Regions from separate parts of the Paenibacillus sp. FSL R7-0312 genome, predicted to be linked through region 3. Evidence: riboswitches for the same ligand, from Rfam matches in the RefSeq annotation. Region 3 holds a riboswitch; each other region holds the start of a gene.

Region 1 (3,274 bases), 540 kb from region 3:
AAAAGAGTCATCGCCCCTCTGGTGAGGTGCATGACTCTTTTTTGTTTACAGCTGCGACAAGTGCATTTGCAAAACTGTAAATCCTTTGGTACAATGATGCCTGTACTACTAGTAACAAATTTGTAATCTTTCAAATGGAATTATGCAGCTATGTAACCGAAGCCATTAACCTTATGTCGATATGTCACTATTCTGGTGCACAAAACGCCGAATTCCCAGCACCGGGGAGTGGGGGAACCATATTTTGGGTGAATTGATCTCGCTTTAGAGGGGTCATAGGGGAACCTTCTACCGAATCCTTAAGCTAACCTCGCAGGCCTTGGAAGGAGTACATCTTTTGAGAAGTCAGAACTTTAAGAAGAAATGCACCGCAGCAGCGCTAGGTCTTGTGATGGTATTTACACTCGGAGCGGGCAGCGCTTTCGCAGATTCCAAAATGGATACTGTGATCTCAAAAACCATTGGAACGTCATATAAAACCGGGGGCACCAGCACCAGCGGCTTTGATTGTTCCGGATTCACCAAATACGTATTCAAGAGTATCGGCCTGACCTTGCCGCGCACCTCTAAGGCACAGTACAGCGTTGGAACAGCCGTATCCAAGAGTAATTTGCGTTCCGGTGATTTGGTATTCTTCAATACCCTGGGCAACGGAGTTTCCCATGTCGGTATTTATGTTGGCAATGGAAAATTCGCACAATCCTCCACTTCGCGTGGTGTAACCATCAGTTCGCTGAGTCAGGCATACTGGGCCAACCGCTACGTTGGCGCTAAAAGAGTAATGAGCACAACAGCCTACCAAGCTGTCGCTTACGATTGAACCCTTGAACATTTCCTCGAATATTTGTACCTCTAACATCTAAATGTAACTTATACGAGCCCGGTTTTGATTATTGCCGTAATCATTTCCGGGTTTTTCCTTTTCCTTATTCTACCTTTTACACTCATCTGCAGGCCCTGAAACACCTTTTTATCCCAAATCCAAAGAAAATTCATCAACAGCTCACCCGCTGCGTTAAATATGAGTCTTTCTATGCAGCTATAACTCTAAAAAACGCAAAAAAAATGCATTAATATGTTATAAGTGATTGCCAAGCGCCCTAGTCTTTGCTACAATTATCGCAGTGAGCTTTTAGTAACATTTTTGTAATTATTGAATCGCTTTTAACAAAGGTTTTGTCATGTATTGAATAACAGCTAATCCTAATCAACAGTCGTGCCGAGTTCCCTAAAGATTTAGGGAAACGGGGGAACCAACTTTGGGTGAATTGACCTCCTATTCTAAGAGGGGTCATAGGGGACCTTCAACCGAACCCTTAAGCTAACCTCGTAGGCATTTGGAAGGGGTATTTACTTTTGAAGAAGAAGCTAGCAGCCGCAGTACTAAGCTTTTCCATCATCTTCACCATTGGAGCAGGAAGCGCTTTCGCGGATTCCAAAATGGATAAAGTTATCGACAAAGCCATCGGGACCAAATACGTATCCGGCGGTGTATCCACGAACGGTTTTGATTGCTCCGGATTTACAATGTATGTTTTTGATAAGATCGGAATTAACCTGCCCCACCAATCCGGCTCCCAATATCAGATGGGCACTGCTATATCCCGTGATGAGATGAGACCGGGCGATCTTGTATTCTTCAATACAAGCGGCAAAGGCGTTTCCCATGTCGGTATTTATGTTGGTGACGGTGAGTTCGCACATGCTTCTTCCTCGCGTGGTGTAACCATCAGTTCGCTGAGTGACAGCTACTACGTCAACCGCTACGTTGGCGCCAAACGGATTATGAGTACAGATGCTTACAAGACTGTAGCTACTGATTCCGAAGACAATGACGATGTGCAATAATTTGTCCTAAATATAAGCGCTTTTCCAGGATTTTTGCCGAAATCTTGGAGGAGGGCTTATTTTTTTGTCTATAAAATTACTTACCCCGCTCTATATTTGTAAAACATCAATTCGGCCCTTTCCTAAAATATTTTTTGGCGTTTGTCAAGTTCCGGTCTATCTGCAAGGTTTTTGCGTCGTATCCTGCTCATTTTGTATATAATATTTATAGAATGAAGTAATGTTCCCTTGAAAGGTGGCCTCCGCTTATGATAAGTTCTCCGGTATCTTTTTATGTTGTTGCTATGGAGTCGCGGCATGGCGCTGAGATCTGTGAGTGGAACTATAGGCCCCCGTATAATATTTACGGCTGGATGCCCTGGGAGCAGATGCAGGCGCTCGGTGTTGAATTCGGTGATCCGCAGCTGCGCAGCGAACAATACGTTTCCATCGTGAACGGACAGGGAATCCTATGCGGCTTCGCCCAGCTGTTCCCTATGGAGGGTGTAGTCCGGCTCGGAATCGGCATGCGGCCCGATCTGTGCGGTCATGGCATGGGACATCTCTTCATGAAGGCCATCGTTCAGGCGGCTCTGTTGCGTTATCCGGAACGGGAGATCGATTTGGAGGTACTGACCTGGAATCAGCGGGCCATCCGTGCTTACCAGAAATGCGGATTTACCATAACGGATACTTATGAACGAAGAACTCCATCTGGCGATAAACCATTTTATTGTATGGTCTATGAGAAATAGCATTCCACTTCTGTATGTATGCAAATTTCCCAGGAGTTTCGTTCATTTTTTTGACACAAATACTATGATAACGCTTCACCATCCGGTATAATGAAGGAAGCAGCTTACATGAAGGGACGGATGCAGATGCAGAAATGGATCATGAGCGGTTTGTTTTTTGCCGCCTGTGCCTTTGCCGTGGTCTTAATGTTTACCCTGCCCGGCAAAGCCGAGGTGGCTGAAGAGAACAAGCCTACAATGCCTGAGGTTGTGCTGGACGCAGCCAGCGCGGAGGCCCTGGTAAAAGCCAACTGCATCACCTGCCACGGGGATCAGCTTCAGGGCGGTGTAGGGCCGAACCTGCAGCAGGAGGGCGCTCAGCATGACGCGGCGCAGATTTACAGCATTGTGACCAAGGGACGCGGGCAGATGCCTTCTTTCAAAGACAAACTAGCCCCTGAGGAAATTGCGAATGTCGCTTTATGGCTGGCCGAGAAGAAATAATAACATGCCCAAAGCAAAATGCCCGCTGCAAAAGATACCTGGTATCCTTGCACGGGCATTTTTATGGATCAGGCAGTACTGTCATTTCCATAAGGATCCTGTCCTCTAACGGTTTTTCTCAAAAGCCTCGTTAATTTCATTGGCCTGGCGGATATCCAGCTTCTGCACATCTGCAGGCAGACGCACGATAACGGTCTTGTAATCAATGG
Region 2 (3,274 bases), 4.1 Mb from region 3:
CAACTAAATTATCTGGTTCCATGTACACTCACACTGCGCATAACAAAAAACGGCTGCTCCCGCAACCTGCGGAAACAACCGTTATACATATAAAGGGTATGTCTATTTGTGCAAATGATACGGCACAGTTGCTATAACGATATCCTTCTGATTCATCAGATAAGAGCGGATGAACAAGCTGGTCTGATTATGCAGAATCGCCTGCCACCAATGCTTCGTAACAAATTGCGGAATGAGTACAGTAATATGGTCTGTTGAAGCGGTTTTCCACTCCACCGTATCGATGAATTTCACCAGCGGGCGGATGATGCTGCGGTAACGCGAGCGGAGTACAATCAGGCGAACCCCAGGGTTCCACTCTTCCCACTTCTGTTCCATTTTGTGAATCTCTTCTTCATCGAATCCGACATATACAGCCACCACATTCTCAGTCAATGACTTCGCATAGCTGATTGAATGCAGTACCGCGCGGGTGACACCGGCAACAGGTACAACCACTGTGCTTCCTTTAATGCAAGGTTTATCCGTAGCCGGACAAATGCGCAGCTGATCGGCAATATTCATATAATGGCGGTGAATCCGGTGGAACACGATGATTACAAGCGGCAGGAAGATGAAGGCCATCCATACACTCGAGAATTTAGTAATAATGAAGATGAGCGTAATGGTCAAGGTTGTGAGCATGCCTACTGTATTCACTGCGAATTTGCTCTGCCAGCCCTTAGGCTTGGTTCTGTACCACTGGACCATCATGCCAAGCTGTGAAAGGGTAAACGGAATGAATACCCCAACGGCGTATAATGGAATCAACCCTTCGGTATTACCGTGAAAAGCGGCTACAAGCACAGCCGACATTACGCCGAGGAAAATAATGCCGTTGGAGAATCCCAGCCGGTCTCCGCGTACCATGAAGGCGTGGGGTAAATATTTGTCTTTGGCGAACATGAATGCCAGCAGCGGGAATGCCGAATACGCTGTATTCGCCGCCAGGAACAAGATTACTGCGGTGATGCCTTGGATGAAGAAGTACAAACCGCCGCGGCCAAAGGTAGACTCGGTAATCTGCGACACAACCGTTGCTTTCTCGTTCGGCATGATACCGTACCAATAAGCCAAAAGCGTAATCCCCGTGAACATAGCCCCGAGAATCAGACCCATAAGCACCAGTGTTTTAGCCGCATTTTTCTCAGCCGGTGCTTTGAAGTTAGGGATCGCATTAGATACAGCTTCTACCCCGGTCAGTGCCGAACAGCCGGAGCTGAAGGCCTTAAGCAGAAGGAACATACTGACATTCGATACCGCCGAGCCGATCTCAGGAACCTGGGCATGAGCACCGCCGGTTGCATACTTGAAGACTCCCGCGATAATCAGCACAAAGATGGAGACGACGAACAGATATACCGGAATGGCTATGAATGAAGCTGATTCAGTAACCCCCCGCAGATTGACAATCGTTAAGAGCAGAATGACAGTAACCGCTATAAGTACACTATGATTATGAAGACCCGGGAACGCTGATGTGATCGCATCCGTTCCCGCCGAGGCGCTTACCGCCACCGTTAAAATATAATCCACCAGCAAAGAGCCTCCGGCAAGCAAGCCGGTATGAACCCCGAGATTAGTTTTGGCGACAATATAGGCGCCTCCGCCCTGCGGATAAGCAAAAATGGTCTGCCGATAAGACAGGATTAAGATGACCAGCAGGCCCAATACGGCTAATGCAATTGGCAATGAGTACCAGATAGCTGTGAAGCCTGCGGCCACGAGTACAATTAAGATTTGTTCTGTTCCGTAGGCTACAGACGAGAGCGCATCAGAAGACAGGACAGCCAGTGCTTTCACCTTGGATAACTTTTCATGATCGAGTTCGTTCGACTTCATCGGACGCCCGATCAATAGTCGTTTTACCTTGCTTACCATTGTAGTAACATTTCCTCTCTTTGTTAAGTTGAAACGGCAGTACCGCGCGCTGTTTTCATAAGTGGATTTCATAAATGCAGGCACAGAAATAGGCATACGGAAATGATCCGCATGCCTTGAGTGCATGGTCATTATCCCACTATTGCTTACGAGGTTAGCTGGCGGATTCGGGCTGTGGTAGCCCTACGGTTTTCGAGTCTGCTGACCCGCTTCCGATTCACCCCGTTGGCACTCGGCCAAGTTTGGTTCCCCCGTTTTTCCTTCCGGAAAATTCAGCGCATATTCAACTTCTCACAAGGACTAATATTAATCTACAATGACTCTTCCGTAAAGCGTTGAAACAAATGAAAAAAGAATGAAAAACAACCAAAACAACCAAATCCATGATCCGGTATGTCTTGATCTTTCATTCTCTTTCATTATCACTTTATCGCGTGATTTTACAGCATTTCTGCTTAATAATTTACACTCAATTTAAGGGAAATAGTTACTCTTCATTCTGCCTGACGGCTTCTTACTCACCTGCATCCTCTTTACGCCCTGTCCATAGCAGAATTGTGATTAATGCGAACGCAATGAGTGCCAGCAGCGGGATGGTGATGAATCCGAAATAATTCAGATAATCCGTGTTGCACGGGACACCGATTGTACATGGAAGCACCTTGCTAAGTGCCGGAATTTTCTGCTCTGCGTAATGATAGATCGAAATGCTTCCGCCAATCAAACTTAAGGGCAGCACATAAGGGATAATGCGCTTATCCCCCCGGTAAGTGGCGATTCCGAGCAAAATAAGCTGCGGGTACATAAATATCCGCTGAAACCAGCATAGCTTGCAGGGCTCATATTTCAGCACTTCACTGAGATACAGACTGCCTGCTACAGCAACAACCGAGACGAACCAGGCCAAGTAGAGACAATTCCGGCGGCAGAATGCAGAGAATTTATTCATTGTGCAGCCACAGCTTCCGCAGCTACCTTGATTTGAGCATCAATTTCCTCCATATTAAAAGGTTCATTCACCTTGACTCCATTCACAAACAGTGATGGCGTGTTGGTTACACCGGTGTCTGTGCCAACCTGGATATCTCTCTCCAGTTCGCTTTCATAGGTCTTGTCTTCAATATCCTTACGCAGCAGGTCGAAGTCAATGGGCAGTTCTAATTGCTGTGCCAGACTTACCAGGAAGTCCGGTGTTGCCCACTCCACCTTTTCTTCACCCTGGTTAGCATAGATGGCATCGAAGAATTTCCAGAAAGCCTCTTCATTCTGATGATATACGGACAGTGCCGCTAGTGAAGCTGTTCTCGAATCTGTACCAATAAAGGCCAGGTTGACGAAGTAAAAGGCTGCTTTA
Region 3 (3,274 bases):
CCTTTAACAACATCCCCCAAGGGAGGAGGGGATAAGCCTGCTGAACATTCTTTTGCTTTAATTTTGAACTATGTTACAATCAAGAATAATAGTTGTTAACAACACAATTGTTGACAAGATGCTTTCAAAATTCTATTCCAGAAAGGTGATCCTCTGATGTCTATTCAACAAATCCATACACTGGATGAACTGCAACAATACGTAGGGCAACCCGGCAAAAAATTGCTCTTCAAGCACAGCACCACCTGCCCGATCAGCGCCAAAGCAAATGAGGAGTTCCAGGCCTATACACAGAATTCCGACACGCCTGCCGCCATTGTACATGTTATCGAAGACCGTCCGGTTTCCAATCAGATTGCCGAGGATTTCGGGATTAAGCATGAATCGCCGCAGATTTTCCTGCTGGAGGATGGTGAGGTCCGCTGGAACACTTCCCACTGGAAAATCACCCGTGGCGCCATCAAGGAAGCTGTGGAGCAATGAGCCAGAACGTAATCATCTATTCCACATCCGGCTGCAGCGACTGCAATCAGGTGAAGCAGCTGCTTGAGAGCAAAGGCATTCCCTTCGAAGTCAGAGATGTGATGACCAGTACTGTCTATCAGGAAGAAGTCGAGAAGCTGGGCTTCATGGGTGTTCCAGTCACCGTATCCGGAGACCGGGCTGTCAAGGGCTTCAATCTTCCTGAGCTTCAGGAGCTTATTGAAGCAGCTGGTCATTAATAAGCTTACCCGTATGCAAAAAGGTGCCGCCCTCCCAGCAGGGCCGGCACCTTTTTAGGGTTCAAAATTATTCTGCCGGGAAAAAACTCCGTCATAGCTTCACTCCGTTTCCACACCGCCGGGCGAAGGCATCCACCGATGACGGTTCCAGCAGATCCAGCGCCTCTTTATTGACAGTCTGCCCTTACAGAATCAAATGATAATCCCTGGAGTATGGTCCAAGTCAAGCATTCGGAAAGCGGGAATTAGGCCCTCCGGGATGTATCGTTTGCAGGGCTAGAACGGAAGCATTTTCGTAAAATCAGACTCTAATTCAGGGACAATTTGTAAACCGCCATAATTACCCTAATAACACAATCACGAATCTATTTGCCTGACGGGTAACGCATACAATAACATTTATCTCCCGTTATCTCCCGATTACTCACTAATACACCATTTTTCAAAAATCCATTATCGACGGTATTTCCGTCTAACGCATTAATATTTCCGGAGTTCCCCTGCCACTGCCTCCCAAAAATAAAAAACGGCGATTGAGCGAGATAAACGGATGATAACCGGCCACATATATGGTTTTAGTCTCCAATATTCCTTGCGAAGCAGCAATTTATTGCAAATCCGGCGCAGAAGCACTCTTTTCCATTTTTACAAAGACAATCCTAAAAGGGTATGATTCGTGTTGAAAGTTAACAGCGATAATGTGAATGCACGCTGAATTTCCGCCAAGCGGAAAACGGGGGAACCATCAGGCCGCAGGCCTACTTGGGGTGAATCCGAAGGAGACTTCAATTGCGCAGTCTCAAAAGGTAGGGCGACTCTCACCGTCCGAATCCGACAGCTAACCCCGTAAGCGTAAAGAGAGAGATCTTGATCCGCCACGATTTTGCCCCAGGCTTCTTACGCCTGTAACAAAACCGCAGCAGAGGTCCTCCTCTGTCTGCGGTTTTTTGCGCACTTATTCCGGCGGATCAGCATTTCGGCAAACCAATCAGCTATATATCCAAACAATAAAATCGCCCACATTCAGGAAGGAACGTGTCCACATGCCAGACCCATTATCGACCAAGGCAGCTGCCGCTGCCGGATTCACCGGCTATATTGAGCAATACAGCGGAACCGTATATGCACTTAGCTGTCTTCTGCTGGAGAAGGGCACCCGCGCCGATCAAGCCACAACTGCCACATTCGCGGCACTCTTTGAGCCTTGGCTAAAGGGTAGCATCCAATCGGACTTCTCCCTTGCCGCCTACAGGGAATGCATCCGGCAATGCTCGCTGGTTGCTCAAGACCGCGGCCGCTGCTCTTCTGCCTTGCTCACCTGGGAGGATCAGATTGCCAGCGCCTTATGGTACGGCATCCAGCTGCCGCTGCCCGAGATCAGCCTCATCCTGCAGCGAAGCGTTCCTGAGCTGAAAGCGCAGCTCAGAGAGATTCGCGAACATATGGCTGCTGCGCGGCCAGCTGTCCCGCGTCCGTCGGCGGGATAGGGAAAGCTGCTGGGGCCTGCACCAATAGACTCAGGCAGGCTGCTGCGATCTATGCGGACTGTAGATCCGTTATTTCGTCCGGTCAGGCCATTCAGCGATCCATGCGGACTCAGAGGACCTTAACTAACCCGTTTCGCCTCATTTTGAGCTCCATCGAACAATATAAGCGCTCCTGAGTCCGCAACGAGCAAAAAAGCAGGCTTTTTCACAAAATAAGGTCCTCTCAGTCCGCGTAGCACTACGTATGGGAGAATTCCGCTGACGGCAAGCTAATAAGTTCTCATTCCCTTAAGGCTCCAGGTTACGCTCACTGAAGCTCCCAACTTATACACATGCACGCCTTTGGCAATGTACATTTGCCTGACAATAACGAAAAGCCGCAGCTTCCGCCACGGCTCTCTATTTGCTCTCGTGCCAGCGCTTAAAACACTAACACTTGTATTGAATTCACTAACCAACCCATACCCTGTTCTTGCCTATGCTGTCTGCTCCATTCCAGAAATCAGCGCTTGCCCTTGCCGCCCTTAGCGAACCGCCAAAAAGCCATGCAGCATCCGAGCAGCCCGACGCCCAGCAAGATGGTCTGCAGTGCTCCCAGCCAGGTTGATTTGTCCGACGGGATCAGACTGCTGATAATGATCAGCAGGATGGAGACCGCGACCAGCACGGGGGTTTGTCTACTTTTTTTCACGAAAAATCACCACTCCTAATTACTAATATTACTAAGGTACACTATCTGCGGGGTTTTAACCAGTTTGGGGGGGTTGTGATCACTCTATAGAACAGCATTATTCATAAGCCCAATCCGGTTGATTCGCTAAATCACTTACATGCAACTAATTAATAACATCCTATCCCCCGCTTCACATAAGTCTATCTGTTTAGATACGAGGATTAACAATAACATTGCAAATCAGTTTTATCGTGGATATAATATGTCTGTAATAACTATTTAGTGAAATTAAAGGAGACCGGGCTATGACGGAGTTTTGGGAAACAAGCTTCATAGAAAAACAAACGAGACCTGATGCGCCTCGGATAGATTCCGGTACCGCATCGCCTGCC

The links. Region 3 has a riboswitch for cyclic di-AMP ahead of MKX70_RS03000 (hypothetical protein). Riboswitches for the same ligand answer to the same signal wherever they lie in the genome.
Region 1: it holds a riboswitch for cyclic di-AMP, as region 3 does, so the genes downstream of both, MKX70_RS05280 (C40 family peptidase) here and MKX70_RS03000 (hypothetical protein) in region 3, are expected to answer to the same signal.
Region 2: it holds a riboswitch for cyclic di-AMP, as region 3 does, so the genes downstream of both, MKX70_RS21045 (APC family permease) here and MKX70_RS03000 (hypothetical protein) in region 3, are expected to answer to the same signal.

The regions. Positions count from the first base shown of each region.
Region 1 is NZ_JBBORE010000001.1:1,247,924-1,251,197, forward strand. Features, by position in the region: cyclic di-AMP (ydaO/yuaA leader) riboswitch at 196-334, shown strand; gene MKX70_RS05275 (C40 family peptidase) at 392-820, shown strand; cyclic di-AMP (ydaO/yuaA leader) riboswitch at 1,208-1,351, shown strand; gene MKX70_RS05280 (C40 family peptidase) at 1,357-1,848, shown strand; gene MKX70_RS05285 (GNAT family N-acetyltransferase) at 2,097-2,582, shown strand; gene MKX70_RS05290 (c-type cytochrome) at 2,709-3,065, shown strand; gene MKX70_RS05295 (4a-hydroxytetrahydrobiopterin dehydratase) at 3,171-3,274, opposite strand, start outside.
Region 2 is NZ_JBBORE010000001.1:4,787,425-4,790,698, reverse strand. Features, by position in the region: gene MKX70_RS21045 (APC family permease) at 103-1,920, opposite strand; cyclic di-AMP (ydaO/yuaA leader) riboswitch at 2,049-2,208, opposite strand; gene MKX70_RS21040 (disulfide oxidoreductase) at 2,435-2,869, opposite strand; gene MKX70_RS21035 (DsbA family protein) at 2,866-3,274, opposite strand, start outside.
Region 3 is NZ_JBBORE010000001.1:710,701-713,974, forward strand. Features, by position in the region: gene ytxJ (bacillithiol system redox-active protein YtxJ) at 157-483, shown strand; gene MKX70_RS02995 (glutaredoxin family protein) at 480-722, shown strand; cyclic di-AMP (ydaO/yuaA leader) riboswitch at 1,422-1,589, shown strand; gene MKX70_RS03000 (hypothetical protein) at 1,766-2,209, shown strand; gene MKX70_RS03005 (hypothetical protein) at 2,712-2,900, opposite strand.